Regions from separate parts of the Erwinia rhapontici genome, predicted to be linked through region 3. Evidence: predicted binding sites of a transcription regulator. Region 3 holds the regulator's gene; each other region holds the start of a gene.

Region 1 (3,284 bases), 2.0 Mb from region 3:
GCGGGGTTTTTTTAACGAGATAACTTAAGCCTGTGGCTGAGTTACAACGTCTTTGATGCCTTTAACTTCGATTTCTACGCGACGGTCTGGCGCCAGGCAGTCGATCTGGGCGTTACGGCCTTTCACGCTGTCACAGGTGCTGCCGGTAACAGGGTTAGATTTACCCTCGCCACGTGCAGAGATCTTGTTAGCAGGGATGCCTTTAGACACGAGGTAGTCTACAACAGACTGAGCGCGTTTTTCAGACAGTTTCTGGTTGTACTGCTCTGAACCGATACGGTCAGTGTAGCCCAGAACGACAACAGAGCCGTCTTTAGGATCCAGATTGCTCAGCTGGGTATACAGCTGATCCAGAGCCTGCTGACCTTCTGGCTTCAGAGTGGCCTTGTTGAAGTTGAACAGAACGTCAGACTTCAGGGTGAAACGCTTGGTTTCAACAACTGGCGCTGGAGCCGGAGCCGGAGCAACAACTGGTGCTACTGCATCATCCTGACCGAAACGGTAGGAAACGCCAACACTCAGCATTGAGTTATCAGGACGCGCACCAACGGTACCTGCGTCACCGATGTTGTTAACCCACTGGTAATCCAGACGAGTTGCCCAGTTTTTGGTCACTGCGTATTCAACACCAACAGCAGCCAGCGGAGAAACGCCGGTGTCGTGGTCGCTGATACGAGTACCGTTAGCGTTCTGGGTGGAGTCTGCACGCCATACCATGCCGCCCAGACGAGTGTACACGTCCAGATCGTCAGCAACTGGGTAGCTTAATTTAGCTGCCAGCTGAACGCCCTGCGCTTTGAAAGCGCCGTTGACGTTGTTGCCTTTGTTAGGCATGCGGCCTAACCAGTCGTAACCCAGCTCGAAGCCCAGGTACTGGTTTGCCTGATAGCCACCAAATGCACCAGCGCCGAGCTGGCTTTCATGTGATGGGCCGTCGTTATCTTGGTAACCGTTACCGTAGTAACCTTTGTCGTGGTACTGAGACCAGCCCAGTTTAGCACCGGTGTACCAGGTGTCATCTTTAGGGGCGGCCTGCGCTACGGTAGCGAAGCCAGCCAGTGCCACTGCAATTGCGATAGCTGTCTTTTTCATTTTTGCGCCTCGTTATCATCCAAATAGGCAATGAGCTTTAAATTAGCTCTTTGATTTAATCCTTCGCCGGGTTGAGAAGCTCGATTGTGACTCTTCCAAAAAATGGAGGTTATTGAGCACCCTGGCGAGCTAAAGTCTACAACGTACCAGCAAACTTACAAGTATGATGTGACGATGGTCAGCAAAAAAACAGCGTTTCATACACATTTTTTAACATTTGAGGGTGAATTCTTTGCTCAAAAACAGGTCTGAGAACCCAGCTAAACCGTTGTCGCACCGCGTCATAACATTATTAGCCTGTTAAGAAGGGTCTGGCAGAGATAAAGTCTGAGAAAAATCTTATTTTTACTTAATGATACAAAGATGAGTGAATTCTTAATCCATTAAGCGGTCTGGCTGAGGAGTAAATGCTATTTTCTGAGCGCATAATTAACCCCAGTGCCTGCCCTGAACTTGCTGCTTCTTGCAAGCGTTGACGATCCACTTCTGATACTTCTTCATCCAGCCAGCCTAAAACCACACTGTAATTCCCTGTCTGCAAGGCTTTGATCATGGCTTCTACCGTGGTGATCGTACCGCAGTAGGGAGACTGCATGACTTTATCAAGGGGTAACCCGGAGCGCTGTAACCAGTCGCGGCTGAGCTTCTGTTGCGGTGTCAGCCATAACTGCCAGCGAGACTGCATCCCCAGCTGCTGCAACAAAGGCAGCAGCAGCAATTGAGTCATGTCAGGTTGATTCTCACTGTAAATCAGTTCGCTGATCAGGCCATTAGCACAAGTCGAGCCAAAGGACGCAGATGCGGAAGCATGCATGTTACGACTAACAGACTGAGATTTCAGGAAATGAGTACGCATAATGTCTTCGCTCACTAGGTTACTGTATGGATATACAGTATATGTGTGGTGAACAAAGATCAACCTTTAATCTGACTTCCTGACACATGTCGGCTCAGAGGCTGGTGTACTGAGAGTCTGTGTACACATGGCGAATGTATTAAGGCTTTTTTTCAGGTCTGACGGGTGTCGTTCCAGAGCTTCCTGACATTTCAAGCATTCTTGTTCTTACGGTTAAGAATTTAAACATTTGAGGTACATGGCAATCATTTATCAATGATAAGTGTCCGCACTTTGTATCGCAATTAACGATTACATCAGAAAGGAATAAAAGATAATATCGCTGCGAGTACCTATTTTCATATTCTATTTCCCGCCCTGGAAAGTAACGATACTTAACTTGTTTCTCATCGGGGGTATTAACGTTTACTCAGTCATGGTCGAGTAGGTGCTCGGGGCTTTCTGAACATTTGGTGGATGGCGATGAAAACATGAAAAATTCACCCATACATCCGCAGGATAAAAATTGTGGAATACATCCATTTTGGATCTCATTGGAACAGAATATCAGCATGTTTATTTTTCATGGTAACCCAGCCTTAACGGGCTGCAGAGGGATTCGATAGGGGGAGAATCGTGGTTTTTTTTTGATGAAGGGCCGTGAAACGCGGTTTGTACAGTATCTTCTTGCTTAACTTACTCTGTTAGCATGCCCGTTTGGTTGACCGGCTTTGTCGCGTTACTGTTATCCCGCTGGACGAAAAAATATTTAAGACTGAATTTTAACGAAGTGTGTTTTATTGAGTTTTTAACCGGATGCAGATATTGTGGTTTTTAATGCTATTTTTTCTAAGGAGAAAATGCCGTCCTTGAATGTATTCTTATGAGCGATTTTTTTCGTAACGCCTCGCAAAATTACAATGTAAACACATGAAATAAAAATTAATCGTTGAACCTGTAATGAGTATTGCCTATTTTCTAATATGTTTTACCGAGACCTTATGAGTTATTTCTTAACTAACTTGGGATGAGAATATGGATCGTTCGAAACGTAAAATTGCAGAAGCGAAACAACGACTGGCTCAGCTTGGAGAGGTGCAGTCCCGTACACAGTTTGGCGGTTATTGCCTGGCAGTGGAAAAAACTGTGTTTGCCGTGGTGGCTCAAGGAGAGCTTTATCTTCGCGCCTGTGAAGAGGTTCAATCCTATATTGTTGAGCGTAAGATGACACCGCTGAGCCTTAGTAAGCGTGGTGTGCCAGTAGAACTCAATTACTATCGTGTTGATGGTGCCTTGTGGTCTGATGGTGAACAGCTGGTAGCCATCTCCCAGCTTTGCCTGCAGGGAGCGAAGCAAC
Region 2 (3,284 bases), 680 kb from region 3:
CCGCCACCTTCAATGGTTTCATGAATTTCCATGCTCGACTTCCACAGCAGGAATAATCCACCAAACAGCAGAATCAGATCGCGCGCTGAGAATGCATGATCCATCAGCGTAAACAGCGGGTCCGTCAGGCGGATAACCCATGCAATCGAGGCCAGCAGGCCAAGACGCATCAACATGGCGCCAGCCAGACCGATACGGCGGGCGGTATTCTGTTGATGCTTAGGCAGTTTTGCCACCACCAGCGAGAGGAAAATAATATTATCAATCCCGAGGACAATTTCGAGGATCGTTAGCGTACCGAGCGCTAACCAGGCATTGGGATCGGCAATCCAGTCAAACATGGTAATGTTGCATCCTAAATTCTAATAAAAGTTAAACGAAAGCTAAACGACGATTATACCTAAGGTTTACAGCAGCGGGAAAATCTTTACAGGGGTTTTTTATAGCAGAAAATGCCGGGCCAGCAGCGGGCCGGTAAAGGTTTTCTTCAGGTAAAAACCCCGTGGCAGCGTCATGATCGGCTGCCCGTCACGGCCAATTCCCTCTGTCAGCGCTTTACTGTTCGCCGCTTTCGGCCGGATTTGCAGGAACTCCCCGTGACGTGCGGTAATCTGCTCAACCTGGCCCAGCACGATCATATCCATCAGTTCTTCCCAGTCGCGCTGCAACTGCAACTCCTCTGTGGCATCCGGGCTCCATAATAAGGGCGCGCCCACATGGCGCTGTTCCAGTGGAATAGCGCGGTCACCCTCCACGGGCACCCAGAGTACCCGCGTTAGCTTATGGCGTACGTGGCTGTTATGCCAGGTGACGCCGCTGTTGCCGGTCAGCGGTGCCACGCAGACAAACGTGGTTTCCAGCGGGCGGCCGCTGGCATCAACCGGAATCGTTTTCAGCTCAATGCCAATCCCGGCAAAATCCTGCTCTGGCTTACTGCCTGCGCTGGCGCCGAGGTAGCGTTCCAGCAACAGGCCAACCCAGCCTTTGTCGCGTTTTAAATCGCGTGGGATGGGCAGGTGGATGCGCGCTGCCAGTTCGCCCAGCGTATAACCGGCCAGTGCGGCGGCGCGCGCCATCAGTTCGTCTTCATTTTCTGGCGGAGAAACGAGGTAGAGATCACCAGTCATCATCACGTCCGTAATCTGTTCAAAAAATAGCCGTCATTTGCCCACAGAGAAAATATCCCGGACAGGTCTGGGGAAAACACCAATAATAGCATGATAAATCATGTTTTTTTATTGCATCAGGTACGTAAAAAAAAGCCTCTCTCTACAGTTTTACCCGGCTTGCCACCGACAATGAACAGGATCACCGGGGTAGTTATCCACAGAAAAGTGGGATAACTCACTTTTTATAATAATACTGTTTCCATTTACAGCCTTGACGTTGGCTCTTTTCCACTATTTTACCTTTTTCATGCCTAACTAATCGGCATATTCTGTGGATAACGTGCAAGGCGTTCGATCTTTCACCAGTTGGCGATCATCGGATGATGACAGCCAAATGACAAGCGGTTGAAAGCCTGTGGTTAACGGCAAAAGATGATGATTAATAGGGGGTTATTCTTAGTTTTAAAAAAGTCGCTCTGTGCCAGTCAAAAAGTTTTCCCCACCTGTTAACAGAGTTCTGCACAAAGCTATCCACAGAAAACGTGAATAAGATCGCATTTTTATCCGGGTATCTGTTTATAACTTTGCAAAAAAGGGCAAGTTATCCCAGCCGGATGCAGTCACATCCCCTAAAAGCAGTGGTTTACCGTCTGTAAGGAGTATGAAACAATCAGAACATCCAGTTTTAGTTTGAGGTAGTCCGGTGATCGATGATGATGGCTACCGCCCGAATGTTGGTATCGTAATTTGTAACAGGCAGGGACAGGTGTTGTGGGCCAGACGTTTTGGTCAGCACTCCTGGCAGTTTCCCCAGGGCGGTATTAACGCAGGGGAGACGGCGGAGCAGGCGATGTACCGCGAACTTTTCGAGGAAGTCGGTTTGAACCGCAAGGATGTCCGCATCCTTGCATCCACCCGTAACTGGTTACGATATAAGTTGCCAAAACGTTTGGTGCGTTGGGACACAAAGCCGGTTTGTATCGGCCAAAAACAGAAGTGGTATCTTCTGCAGTTGATGTGCAATGACGCGGATATCAATATGCAAACCAGCAGCACGCCAGAGTTCGACGGCTGGCGTTGGGTGAGCTTTTGGTATCCGGTACGCCAGGTGGTCTCTTTTAAACGCGATGTTTACCGCCGCGTGATGAAAGAGTTTGCCAGTGTGGTTATGCCCCTGCAGGAGAATACCGTACAGCGAAATGCGCCAGGTTTTCGACGGAAGAGAGGTTAAGCCACGTAGATTATGCTCACACAGCTACGCGAAATAGTTGAGAAAGTGGCGGCAGCGCCCCGGCTTACCGAGGCGCTGGATATTCTGGTTAACGAAATCTGTGTGGCGATGCAAACCGAAGTCTGTTCGGTCTATCTCGCGGATCACGATCGTCGCTGCTATTACCTGATGGCTACCCGTGGGCTAAAAAAGCCGCGTGGGCGCACTGTTGCCCTGGCATTTGATGAAGGTATCGTTGGCTTAGTAGGGCGGCTTGCAGAGCCCATTAACCTCGCCGATGCGCAGAGTCACCCCAGCTTCAAATATATTCCTTCGGTGAAAGAGGAGCGCTTCCGTTCCTTTCTTGGCGTGCCGATTATCAGCCGTCGCCAGTTGCTTGGCGTGCTGGTGGTTCAGCAGCGCGAACATCGTCAGTTCGACGAAAGTGAAGAGTCTTTTCTGGTTACGCTGGCCACGCAAATGGCAGCGATCCTCTCACAGTCACAGCTTAATGCCCTGTTTGGCCAGTACCGTCAAACCCGCATTCGTGCGCTGGCGGCGGCGCCTGGCGTTGCGGTAGCGGAGGGTTGGGTCGACTCTAGCCAGCCTTCACTGGAAAACGTCTTCGCGGCATCGACCCTCGATACCGTGCGAGAACGCGAACGCCTCGCGCTCGCCATGAGTGAAGCCTCGAACGAGTTTCGTCGTTACAGCAAGCGTTTTACTGCCAGCATGCACAAAGAGAGTGCGGCGATCTTCGATCTCTATTCACACCTCTTAAGTGATGCCCGGCTGAAAAAAGACCTGCTGGCGGAAATCGATGCCGGATCGGTGGCCGAGTGGGCGGTTAAAAAAGTCATTGAAAAATTCGCCGCGCAGTTTGCCAGCTTGCAGGACAGCTATCTGCGTGAGCGTGCAGGCGATTTGCGCGTGCTGGGGCAGCGTCTGCTGTTTCACCTCGATGA
Region 3 (3,284 bases):
AAGCGCCCAGGCGACGGAAAATCGGGCCCGCTGGCCAGAAGTTCAGGTTGATCCCGGCTGCAATATGCGGCGGCACCAGACCCTGGTGATACAGCACATAGGAGAGCAGCAGGTAGTCCATATGGCTGCGATGGCAGGGCACGTAGACAATTTCATGTCCGTCCTGTGCCAGCTGGCGCACGCGCTCACCGCCGTTAACGTTAATCCCCTGATACAGCTTGCTCCAGGTCCAACCCATGATACGGTCGGTCAGACGAATCGCTTCGTAAGAGAAGTCAGCTGCGATCTCTTCCATCAGCTCAACGGCATTCTGCTGGGCTTTTTCATGGGAGATTTTTTTGCTGCGTGCTTCGTCTTCAACCGCTTTAGCGATCGCTTTAGACTGCAACAGCTTGTTGAACAAGTCCTGGCGCACAGGCAGACGCGGCCCCACAGCCGCTAAACGCTGGCGGGCAAAGTGCATACGCGCCACACGGGCCAGCTTCTGCGCGATGATTTTATCTGTACCGTGCTCGGTGGCCATATGGCGCAGCGATACCATCGGTGAGAAGCGCACAAAACTGTCACGTCCCAGCCAGATGACGGCAAAGAATTTCTGGATACCATTCAACATGCGCAGATGCGGCTGTTCGTCACCCTGTACCTCACGGCCCGGCGCACGACCAAACATCACTGATACCGGCACCATTTGCACATCCAGATCGGGATGATTGCGGTGCAGATCGAGATAATCGTGGAACAGCTTGACCGACTCAAGATTCGGAACAAAGTACGGGAACAAGCGCGGGCCATCATGAATAAACACATGGCGTGGCAATACCGTACCGTCGATCTCCAGAAGTTCCAGAGGATCGGGCAGGTCTTGTTTGCGACACTGCTCACGCAGTGCAAGGAGATCGGCCTTTGAATCATAAGGCAGCACATACATAATAGGGCGCGACGTATCAAGCCCGAGTTCGGCAACCGGCTCAGCCGGAATTGCTTTACTTTTTACCAGTAGTTTTACTGGAAGATTCAATAAGTTATAATATAATTTACGCCAACCTGACATAGACAACATGAAGCCTCTTGTTAGCAAAGCGCCGCAAGCATACCAGAAAGCGCCAACAGAATCTGTGGTGTTAAAAAACCTGTAGTTCCACTCATTGACGTTAAACTTCTCAAAGGGTTCCCTGATTATGGCAAATAATGTCACCGGACTGACGCGAATCATAAAAGCAGCCGGGTATTCGTGGAAAGGCATCCGCAGCGCGTGGCAGCATGAAGCCGCTTTTCGTCAGGAAGCCGTCGCGGCGATCATTGCGATTATCATTGCCTGCTGGCTGGACGTAGATGCCATTACCCGTGTGCTGCTGATTGGCTCGGTCATGCTGGTCATCATTGTCGAAATACTCAACAGTGCCATCGAAGCGGTCGTCGACCGTATCGGCAGTGAAATACACCCCCTTGCAGGCCGGGCCAAAGATATGGGTTCTGCGGCCGTGCTGTTGACTATCTTGCTGGCAATTTTTGTTTGGATCATGCTGTTAGTGCCACATTTGCGATGAGTTTTCCAAAAATCGCCACAAACTGCATTTCGCCCAACTTTAGGTTTTCAATGTCTAAATACCTGTATATACTCACAGTCGACTGTATAAACAACCAGGGGGCGGAATGAAAGCACTAACGGCGAGGCAGCAGCAGGTTTATGACCTGATTCGCGACCACATTAATCAAACTGGTATGCCGCCGACGCGCGCAGAGATCGCTGCGCAACTTGGTTTCCGTTCCCCGAATGCGGCTGAAGAACACCTGAAGGCCTTAGCCCGTAAAGGCGTGATTGAGATCGTTTCTGGTGCTTCCCGCGGTATTCGCCTGATGATGGAAGAAGAAGACGGTCTTCCACTGATTGGCCGGGTTGCCGCCGGTGAGCCACTGTTGGCAGAGCAGCACATTGAAGGGCACTACAAAGTTGACCCTGACCTGTTCAAGCCTGGCGCTGATTTTCTGTTGCGCGTCAGTGGGATGTCGATGAAAGACATCGGTATTATGGACGGCGATCTGTTAGCGGTACATAAAACTGAAGATGTGCGTAATGGGCAGGTTGTGGTTGCGCGCATTGATGACGAAGTGACAGTGAAACGCCTGAAAAGGCAGGGTAATACGGTGCAACTTTTACCAGAAAACCCGGACTTCAAACCTATCATTGTCGACCTGCGTCAGCAAACGCTGACTATTGAAGGTCTTGCTGTCGGCGTTATTCGCAACGGCAACTGGCTGTAATCGTTACTCCCCGCTAAATCCTGCGCGCTGCTTCTGTGGCGCGTATTATCATCTGTAATCGCTTTAGCTCTGATGGGTTCTGATGAAACTGCTCACCTCTGCGGATAAAAGCCTCTGGCGGCTGGCGCTGCCGATGATCCTTTCTAATATTACCGTGCCACTGCTTGGTCTGGTCGATACCGCCGTGATCGGCCATCTTGATAGCCCGACGTATCTTGGTGGGGTGGCGATCGGCACGACCGTAACCAGCTTCCTGTTTATGCTGCTACTGTTTCTACGCATGAGCACCACCGGGCTGACTGCCCAGGCATTTGGAGCCAGTGATAAATCCGCACTGGCACGTGCATTGATGCAGCCGCTGCTGCTCGCTCTGCTGGCCGGCCTGCTGTTTATCCTGCTAAAAACACCCATCACTCACTTTGCTCTGGGCCTGACCGGTGGCAGCGAAGACGTTCTGCACCAGGCGGCACTGTTTATGCAGGTGCGCTGGCTCAGTGCTCCCGCAACGTTGGCCAATCTCGTGCTGCTTGGCTGGCTCCTTGGGGTGCAGTATGCGCGTGCCCCTGTGATCCTGCTGGTGGTGGGTAATCTGGTCAATATCCTGCTGGATCTGTGGTTTGTTATTGGCCTGAAGTGGGGTGTACAGGGCGCGGCAGCGGCTACCGCAATAGCTGAATATGTCAGTTTTATTGTTGGTCTGCTGCTGGTATGGCGGGTGATGAAACTGCGTGGTCTGTCAGTAAGGTTGATGCTGAGTGCCTGGCGCGGTGATGTGGGGCGCCTGCTGCGCTTAAATCGCGACATCATGCTGCGTTCTCTGTTGTTGCAAATCTGCTTTGCGTCGCTGACTATCTTTGGTGCCCGTCTGGGGAATGATGTGGTGGCGGTCAACGCGGTATTGCTGATGTTCCTCACCTTTACCGCCTATGCACTGGATGGCTTCGCCTATGCGGTTGAGGCCTGTTCTGGAGAAGCCTATGGCGCGCGCGACAGTAAGCAGTTACTCAGCGTCTGGCATGCTG

The links. The regulator LexA, encoded in region 3, represses DNA repair genes until DNA is damaged. The targets are predictions, from matches to a motif close to TNCTGTATGTACATACAGNA.
Region 1: a site for LexA is predicted at 1,969-1,988, ahead of sulA (SOS-induced cell division inhibitor SulA). Genes of this name have one in related genera too.
Region 2: a site for LexA is predicted at 1,361-1,380, ahead of mutH (DNA mismatch repair endonuclease MutH). Genes of this name have one in related genera too.

The regions. Positions count from the first base shown of each region.
Region 1 covers NZ_CP085627.1:1,630,334-1,633,617, forward strand. The annotation lists gene ompA (porin OmpA) at 25-1,092, opposite strand; gene sulA (SOS-induced cell division inhibitor SulA) at 1,442-1,948, opposite strand; gene LJN55_RS07705 (TfoX/Sxy family DNA transformation protein) at 2,963-3,284, shown strand, end outside.
Region 2 covers NZ_CP085627.1:3,983,375-3,986,658, reverse strand. The annotation lists gene LJN55_RS18420 (TerC family protein) at 1-341, opposite strand, end outside; gene mutH (DNA mismatch repair endonuclease MutH) at 441-1,127, opposite strand; gene rppH (RNA pyrophosphohydrolase) at 1,813-2,340, shown strand; gene ptsP (phosphoenolpyruvate--protein phosphotransferase) at 2,353-3,284, shown strand, end outside.
Region 3 covers NZ_CP085627.1:4,667,133-4,670,416, reverse strand. The annotation lists gene plsB (glycerol-3-phosphate 1-O-acyltransferase PlsB) at 1-1,051, opposite strand, end outside; gene LJN55_RS21530 (diacylglycerol kinase) at 1,179-1,547, shown strand; gene lexA (transcriptional repressor LexA) at 1,654-2,262, shown strand; gene dinF (MATE family efflux transporter DinF) at 2,345-3,284, shown strand, end outside.